DNA from 2 places in the Isoptericola sp. Y581 genome. Region 2 is predicted to be linked to the other one. Evidence: riboswitches for the same ligand, from Rfam matches in the RefSeq annotation. Region 2 holds a riboswitch; the other holds the start of a gene.
What was found. Region 2 has a riboswitch for FMN ahead of pnuC (nicotinamide riboside transporter PnuC). Riboswitches for the same ligand answer to the same signal wherever they lie in the genome.
Positions count from the first base shown of each region.

Region 1: it holds a riboswitch for FMN, as region 2 does, so the genes downstream of both, ribD (bifunctional diaminohydroxyphosphoribosylaminopyrimidine deaminase/5-amino-6-(5-phosphoribosylamino)uracil reductase RibD) here and pnuC (nicotinamide riboside transporter PnuC) in region 2, are expected to answer to the same signal.

Region 1 covers NZ_JCAIUK010000003.1:408,695-412,873, forward strand. Annotated here, with positions in the region: gene AC1C2W_RS08095 (riboflavin synthase) at 1-556, opposite strand, end outside; gene ribD (bifunctional diaminohydroxyphosphoribosylaminopyrimidine deaminase/5-amino-6-(5-phosphoribosylamino)uracil reductase RibD) at 560-1,678, opposite strand; FMN riboswitch at 1,821-1,950, opposite strand; gene AC1C2W_RS08105 (hypothetical protein) at 2,019-3,065, opposite strand; gene der (ribosome biogenesis GTPase Der) at 3,096-4,179, opposite strand, start outside.
Region 2 covers NZ_JCAIUK010000001.1:28,416-32,594, reverse strand. Annotated here, with positions in the region: gene AC1C2W_RS00150 (class I SAM-dependent methyltransferase) at 1-942, shown strand, start outside; gene AC1C2W_RS00145 (TetR/AcrR family transcriptional regulator) at 1,013-1,873, shown strand; FMN riboswitch at 2,006-2,136, shown strand; gene pnuC (nicotinamide riboside transporter PnuC) at 2,258-2,971, shown strand; gene AC1C2W_RS00135 (hypothetical protein) at 2,976-3,701, opposite strand; gene AC1C2W_RS00130 (GOLPH3/VPS74 family protein) at 3,742-4,179, shown strand, end outside.

The sequences.
Region 1 (4,179 bases), on a different contig from region 2:
TCAGTACGTCCACCTCGAGGTTCACGGCCTCGCCCGCGCCGCGGCGCCCGAGGGTCGTGCGGGCCAGCGTCTCGGGGATGAGGCTCACCGTGAACGACTCGTCGCCCGCGTGCACCACGGTGAGGCTCACGCCGTCGACGGCGATCGACCCCTGCGCCACGACGTACCGCGCGAGGTCCACCGGCAGCGCGATCTCCACCACCTCCCACCGCTCGCCGGGCGTCCGCGACAGCACGGTGCCGACGCCGTCGACGTGCCCCTGCACCACGTGCCCGCCGAGCCGCCCGTCGGCCGCGAGCGCCCGCTCCAGGTTCACGCGGTCGCCGGGCTCGCGGGTGCCCAGGCTGGTGCGCTTGAGCGTCTCGGCCATGAGGTCGGCGGTCCATTCCCCGCCCTCGACGGAGGTCACGGTCAGGCAGCAGCCGTCGACGGCGATGGAGTCGCCGAGCCGGGTGCCCCCCAGCACGGTCTCGGCGGCGACGGTCAGCCGCGCGCCGTCGGCGTCCTCGCGCACTGCGATGACGGTGCCCAGCTCCTCCACGATCCCGGTGAACATGGCTCAGCGCTCCTTCCGCGGCCGCAGGGTGAGCCGCACGGTGGTGGTGTCGGTGGGGTCCGCTGCGTCGCCGGCCGTGGGGGCCTCGGCGGGCAGCACGGTGACGTCGATCAGGTCGAGGCGAGCGGCGTCCGCGATGGTGCCGATGCCCAGGTCGGCGACGGCGGGGGCTCCGAGGCCGAGCAGCACGGGTGCCACGTAGGCGACCACCTGGTCGACGAGCCCGGCGCGCCAGAAGGCGGCGGCGAGCGCGGGGCCGCCCTCCAGCAGCACGTGCCGGTGCTCGCGGTGCCAGAGCGCGTCGAGCACCGCGTGCGGGTCGTGGGTGCGCAGGTGGTGCACGGCCTCCCCCGCCGCGGCGGCGCGCGCAAGGCGGGACGACGACGGCAGGTCGCGCAGGCCGACGACGACGCGGTCGGGCTGTGGCCCGTGCAGGTGCCCGTGCCGCACGGTGACGTCGGGGTCGTCCGCCAGGGCGGTGCCCGTCCCGACCAGCACAGCATCGACGCCGGCGCGCAGCCTGTGCACGTCGCGGCGCGCCGCCCGGCCGGTGATCCAACGCGACGTGCCGTCGGCGGCGGACGCGCGCCCGTCGAGGGTGCTGGCGAGCTTCCAGGTGACGACCGGGCGGCCGAGCTCGAGCGCCCGCGTCCAGGTCTCGTTGAGGGCGCGCGCCTCGTCGGCGAGCAGCCCGCTCGCGACGTCGACGCCCGCGGCGCGCAGCCGGGCTCCGCCGCCGGAGGCGGCGGGGTTGGGGTCGCGCTGGGCGTGCACGACGCGCGCCACCCCGGCCTCGCGCAGCGCGTCGGCGCACGGGCCGGTACGGCCGCGGTGGGCGCAGGGTTCGAGGGTGACGACGGCGGTCGTCCCGCTGGCGGCATCCGGACCGTGGGCCTCGCGCGCCCGCAGCAGCGCATCGACCTCGGCGTGCGCGGTGCCCGCGCCACGGTGATATCCCTCGGCGAGCACGCGGCCGTCGGGGCTCAGCAGCACGCACCCGACCCGCGGATTCGGCCCGCGGGCGGGGCCCTGCCTCGCGAGCTCCAGCGCCCGCCGCATCGCGGCGTCCTCCGCCGCGCTCGCCCCCGCCAGGGCACCCGTGGTGCCGGCCGGCTGTGTCATTTCCCTGCCTCCGTCGTCCGGTCGCGGACCCCGGAGACAGGAAGGCTGGGTCGGACGTGCTCACGACCGGCCGGGCCGCGAACGCCACCACGAGGGGGCGCCGGCCCACAAGGGACCGGGAACGGACCGGACGGGGAGCCCGCCGCGTGCGCTTCCCATCCGGACTTTGACCGTCGGTCCAGGAGTTCCACCTGGTCAACCGGTCACAGGATGTGACCGGGTCGCGGACTTTCACCGCCGGCTCGGATTTTCACCGACCCCAGAGCACGCGAGCTTCTCGCTCGTCATCGCTGACCGTGCCACGGAGCCCACGGCACTGCAAGCCCGAGTGACAGACGTCTCACGCAGCGGCACGACGGCGGGCGACCCGTCGTTCGTCGTCGCGACCGAGGGCCACCTCGAGGGCGGCGAGCACCAGCAGGTCCACGGCCAGCCCGGACACGGCCACCCACTGCACGGCGCGGAACGCGAGCAGCTGCGTGACGAGCAGGCTGACGAGGACCCCGCGCCGCACCCATACCGCGCCCGAGCGGTGGTCGCCGCGCCCGACGAAGATCCCCGTGACCACGCAGGCCACCGTGCAGGCCGCCGCGGAGAGGATCCCGACGCCCACCCAGCCGGGCACGTCGAGGGCGCCGGTCGCCGCCCGCAGCCCCACCACCAGCGACCCCGCGGCCGTGCCGAGCACCACAACCGCCACGACGGTGGCCGCCCACCGGTGCTCCATCGCGTCGGCGAACCACGCCGACCCCCTGCGCACGAGGGCGCGCACCGGGTCAGGCACCGCGACGTCGTCCCGCGGCACGGCCTCGACGAGGGCCGAGACCTCCGCCGCCAACGGCTCGTCGCGCCCGCGCTCCACGAGGGCGCGGGCCTCCGCGCGCTCTGCGCCCGTGAAGCCGCCGGCCACCCCCGCCACGGCGCGGTCGGTGGCGACGGCCAGGTACTCGGCGGGGTGGCGCTCCCGACGCCCGTGCAGCGCCTCCACGAGCAGCACGAGCACGACCACCACGGCGTAGATCAGGGCGGCCGTCGGCTCGTAGAAGTAGTCGTTGTCCGACGTGACGAACTTGCCGATCTCGTCGACGAACAGGCCGAAGCCGATCCCGCCGAGCACCGCGCCCAGCGAGCGCAGCGCCGGGCCCACCCACGACAGCAGGACCACGACCGCGAGCGCCATGCCGAGCCCGCCCCACAGCACGTGCGCCACGTGCAGCCCCCCGCCGCCCACCTGCGGGTAGCCGGAGGCGGCGAGCAGGAACCGGGTGACCAGCACGGTCGCCACGGTGAGCACGAGGAAGGTCACCAGGTGCCGCACGGCCGAGGTGTCGCGCGCCGCGCCCAGGCGCAGCAGGCGCCCCCTCCTGACGAGCGGCTCTGGCTTCATCGACGGCTCACCGAGGTGCGCACCGCCCGATCACCGCCGCCGCTTCTCGCGCACGCGCACGCTGATCTCGATGGGCGTGCCCTCGAAGCCGAAGGTCTCGCGCAGGCGGCGCTCGATGAACCGGCGGTACCCGGCCTCGAGGAAGCCGGTGGCGAAGATGACGAACCGCGGCGGCCGCGTGGCCGCCTGGGTGCCGAACAGGATGCGTGGCTGCTTCCCGCCCCGCAGCGGGTGCGGGTGCGCGGCCACGAGCTCGCCGAGGAACGCGTTGAGCCGTCCGGTCGGGATGCGGGTGTCCCATGATGCGAGCGACGCCTCGAGGGCCCGCTCCAGCTTGTCGGTGTGCCACCCCGTGCGCGCCGAGACGTTGACCCGCGGCGCCCACTGCACCTGCACCAGGTCCTTCTCGATCTCGCGCTCGAGGTACGGACGACGGTCGTCGTCCATGAGGTCCCACTTGTTGTAGGCGATGACGAGCGCGCGCCCGGCGTCGACGGCCTGCGAGATGACGCGCGTGTCCTGCTCCGTCATCGGCTGCGAGGCGTCGACCAGCACCACGGCCACCTCGGCCTTCTGGATCGCCGCCTGCGTGCGCAGGGAGGCATAGAAGTCAGCGCCGCGGGTCTGGTGCACGCGTCGGCGGATGCCTGCCGTGTCGACGAACCAGTAGGGCACGCCCTTGATCTCGACGAGCTCGTCGACCGGGTCGCGCGTGGTACCCGCCACCTCGTCGACGACGACGCGTTCGGAGCCGGCGATCTTGTTCAGCAGCGACGACTTGCCGACGTTCGGGCGCCCGACGAGCGCGACGCGGCGCGGGCCGGCCGGGCGCAGCTCGCCGTGCTCGGAGACCTCGGGCAGCAGCTTCATGGCGGCGTCGAGCAGGTCGCCCGTGCCGCGCCCGTGCAGCGCGGAGACCGGGTGCGGCTCCCCCAGGCCCAGGGCCCAGAGGTAGGCGGCGTCGGCCTCGCCCGACGGGCCGTCCACCTTGTTGGCGCACAGGATCACGGGCTTGCCCGAGCGGCGCAGCAGCTCGACCACGCGCTCGTCGGTCGAGGTGGCGCCCACTGTCGCGTCGACGACGAAGAGCACGGCGTCGGCCAGCTCGACGGCC
Region 2 (4,179 bases):
GCCGAACGCTACGCGCGCGAGTGGCTCGAGCAGCAGGCCGCGTCCGGCATCCTCCTCGCCGAGGACCCCGGCGCCGGCCCGGCCCTGGACGCCGACCCGCAGGAGGTCGGACGGGCGCGGACGTACGCGCTGCCCGCCGCGCACGCTGAGGTGCTCACCGACGCCTCGTCGCCGGCCTACCTGGCGCCCCTCGCGCGGTTCGTCGGGGCGATCGGCGCGCGGCTGCCGCAGCTCCTCGACGCGTACCGGGCCGGGGGCGGGGTCTCGTGGGACCAGTTCGGCGAGGACGCCCGGCAGGCGCAGGCCGACGTCAACCGTCCCTTGTTCGAGCGGCAGCTCGCGCCCGCGCTCGCCGCCGTACCGGAAATCCACGAGGTGCTGTCCCGTCCCGGGGCGCGCGTCGTCGACGTCGGGAGCGGCTTCGGCTGGTCGACCCTCGCTCTGGCCCGCGCGTACCCCGGCGCCGAGGTGCACGGGCTCGACGTCGACCGACCCTCCGTGGAGGCGGCACGGGTGGCGGCGGCCGAGGCGGGGCTCGCCGACCGGGTCACGTTCCACCTGGCCGACGCCGCCGAGCTCGCCGTCGCGCAGCCGTTCGACGCGGCGTTCGCCTTCGAGTGTGTGCACGACCTGCCGGACCCGGTCGCCGTCCTGGACGCCGTCCGGCGCGCGGTGCGGCCCGACGGGGTCGTCGTGGTCATGGACGAGGCGGTCGCGGAGGAGTTCCGCGCCCCGGCCGACGACGCGGACCGCGTCATGTACGGGTACAGCCTGTTCGTCTGCCTGCCCGACGGGCTGTCGACGACGCCGTCGGTCGGCACGGGGACCGTGATGCGGCCGGCCACGCTGCGTCGGTACGCGCGCGAGGCGGGCTACGCCGGCGTCGAGGTGCTGCCCGTGCACGACTTCGGCTTCTTCCGGTTCTACCGGCTGCTCCTCTGACGCCGCGGACCACGCCGCCGACACCGCGGGCAGGCCGACGTCGGGCGTGCTGCGGAGTAGCCTCCGTGGAATGACCGCCGTCCGGACGCACACCCACGCCCAGGCCGTCGACGCCGCGATCGACCTCTTCTCCCGGCAGGGCTACGAGCAGACCACCGTCGAAGAGATCGCCGACGCGGCCCGCGTCAGCCGTGCCACCTTCTTCCGCCGCTTCCGCTCCAAGGAGGACGTGGTCTTCGCCGACCACGAGCTGCTCCTCGAGGAGGTGGTGGTCATGCTCGCCGAGACCCGACCCGAGGCGCGCGCCAGCGAGGAGTCCGGCCGCGCGCCCGAGCGGGCATGGGACCCCGCCACCGATCCGTACCTCGAGGTGTGCCGGGCGGCGCGCCTCGTCTTCGACCACCACGTGGGGCAGCGCGAGACGTCGATCGCCCGGCACACGCTGCTCCAGCAGGTGCCCGCGCTGCGCGACCGCGAGCTCGTCACGACGCACCGCTACGAGCGGGCCTTCACCGCCTACCTGCGCGACACGCTCCCGCCGGACCGCTCCACGACGACGATGTCGATCGCCTTCGCCGCGTCCGTCGTCGCGGTGCACAACGCGATCCTGCGGCGGTGGCTGCGCAACCCCCACCTCGACCTGCGTCCCGAGCTCGAGGAGGCGTTCTTCGACCTGCGTCGGGCCGCCGTCGCCCCGTTCGCCCATCCCGACGACGAACCTCGGCACGCAGCCGGCACCGACGGCACGACGGCGGAGCACGACGTGCGCGAGGACGTTGCCCGCGAGAACGTTGCCCGCGAGAACGGCACCGGCACCTCGGCTCACGTCACCACCACCGGCGGCGACGGCCGGCGCGTCGTCGTCACCGTGCTGGAGCCCGGCGCCGGTCCGGACGACGTCGCCCGCGCCGTGCGGGACGCCCTCTCGTGATCGTCGTTGGTTGAGCCTGTCGAAACCGCCGCCGGGTTTCGACAGGCTCGACCAACGACGCCGGGGAATGCCGCTGTGGCATGCTGCGTTGCGCAAGAAGTCGCCGGGTCGTCCGGCGGCGAGACACGCACGTACGTGCTCCGGGGTCGGTGAAATTCCGAGCCGGCGGTGATAGCCCGCGACCCGCGCCTCCCTCGGGGGGCCGGTTGACCTGGTGGAACTCCAGGGCCGACGGTCAAAGTCCGGATGGGAGGCAGCGCGCGCGGCAGGCACCGGGGACCCGGTGCGTGCCGCCGGTCGTCGTGTCGCGGGTGCCCCGCCGGGCTCCCGCGACCGTCGTCCGTCCCCCCGGTCGCCCGCACGGCACGACCGGGAGAGGACTCGATGGACGCCATCCGCGCGCTGTTCGACGCGACGCTCACCATCGGCGACCAGACGCTGTACTGGCGCGAGATCATCGGCAACCTGTTCGGCCTCGCGTCCGCGCTCGGGGGCATGCGCCGCAAGGTGTGGGCGTGGCCGGTCGGCATCGTCGGCAACCTGGTGCTGTTCACCGTCTTCATGGGCTCGTGGTTCGGCGACACGAGCCGCGCCGACATGCTCGGCCAGGCCGGCCGGCAGGTGATGTTCCTGATCGTGTCCGTCTACGGCTGGGTGCAGTGGCGCCGCACGAAGCGCGCCGACCTCGAGCTGCGCGCCGACGGCAAGATCCCCGCCGCGGACGGCGCCGCGGTGCACCCGCGCTGGGCGTCGTGGCCGCAGCGGATCGGCATCGTCGTGGCCATGGCCGGCGGAACCCTGCTGCTCACGCCCATCTTCCGGTCGCTCGGCTCGTACGAGCCCGTGTGGGCCGACGCCTGGATCTTCATGGGCTCCCTCATCGCCACCTACGGCATGGCGAAGGGATGGGTGGAGTTCTGGCTGGTGTGGGTGGCGGTGGACCTCGTGGGGGTGCCGCTGCTCTGGTCGGCCGAGTACTACGCGACGGCCCTGATGTACGTCTTCTACGGCGCGTTCACGCTCGTCGGATTCTTCGTGTGGTGGCGCGTGCGCCGTCGTGAGCAGGCGGAGACTGCCTCGGCGATCGCGGCCGGCTGAGTCGTCAGTCGTCGATGTCGAGGACGGTCGCCGGCGTGGCCGCCCGCGCATCGAGACACGTGTCGGCGAGAACGGCGTCGACCAGGTCGGCCGGCCCGCCGAGCGCTGCCTCGCGCGTGTACTCGGGGACGCCGAGGAACCACGACCGGTCCTGCGGCCAGACGACCGACGGCGGGTCGCGGTGTCGCCGCAGGGCCAGCGCTGAACCCAGCGGCCCCGTCCACAGGTAGCGCGCGCGGTGGGGGTAGTCGAGCGGCTCGGCCGCCGGCCGCTCCACGCGCGTCGCCGCGAGCTCTGCGGTGACCTTCGCCTGCCCCCGGCGGAGCTCCTCCCGGTCGATGCGCGCCTGCCGGCCCCGCTGCCACCCGCGCGGGCGTTCGTCCGACACGTAGAGCGCCGCCATCCCGGGCGCGGTGGTCGGGTCGTCGCCATGGTCGTAGAGGTAGCCCCAGCCTTCCCACAGGCCGACGTGGACCGGCTGGTCGCCGGTGCGCGGCGCGAGCGCGGTGAGCAGTGTCACCAGGCGGGTGGACGCCCCATCGAAGTCGACGTCGCGCTCCTCGGGCTGGCTCTGGTCCAGCGGGAACGGCACCACCGCGTACGCCTCGTAGACCGGCGGGACGATCGCGTCGATCGTGGGCCCGAACTCGCCGAGGTGGGACAGAATCCACTCCCCCGCGCTCGGGTCGTCGTCCCAGGTGGCGCCCACGCGGGCCAGGTCGTCGCTCATGGCCCTCGACCCTACGCAGGCGGTGGGCGATGATCGACCGATGATCATCGCCGAGGACCTCCTGCTGCTGGCGTACGACGACGTGTCGGGCAGGCCGTCGCTCGACCGGACGCAGCTCGACTACCGGCTCGCCGGCGCGGTGCTGGTCGAGCTGGCGCTGGACGGCCGGGTGGACGTCACCGCGTCCCCGGAGACCGGCGCGGACGGCCGGCCGATCCGCGCGGGCCGAGTCGTCGTGCGCGACCCCTCCCCGGCGGGGCACCCGGCGCTCGACCACGCCCTGTCCTTCGTCGGGATCCGGCCCCAGGCGCCGAAGAACCTCGTCGCGCCCCTGGCGAAGGGCCTGCGCGAGCGGCTGCTGACCGGCCTCGCGGAGCGTGGCGTTCTGCGACGCGAGGAGGAGCACGTCCTGTGGATCTTCCCGACCACGTCGTGGCCGGCCGCCGACGCCACCCACGAGGACCGGCTCCGCGCGCAG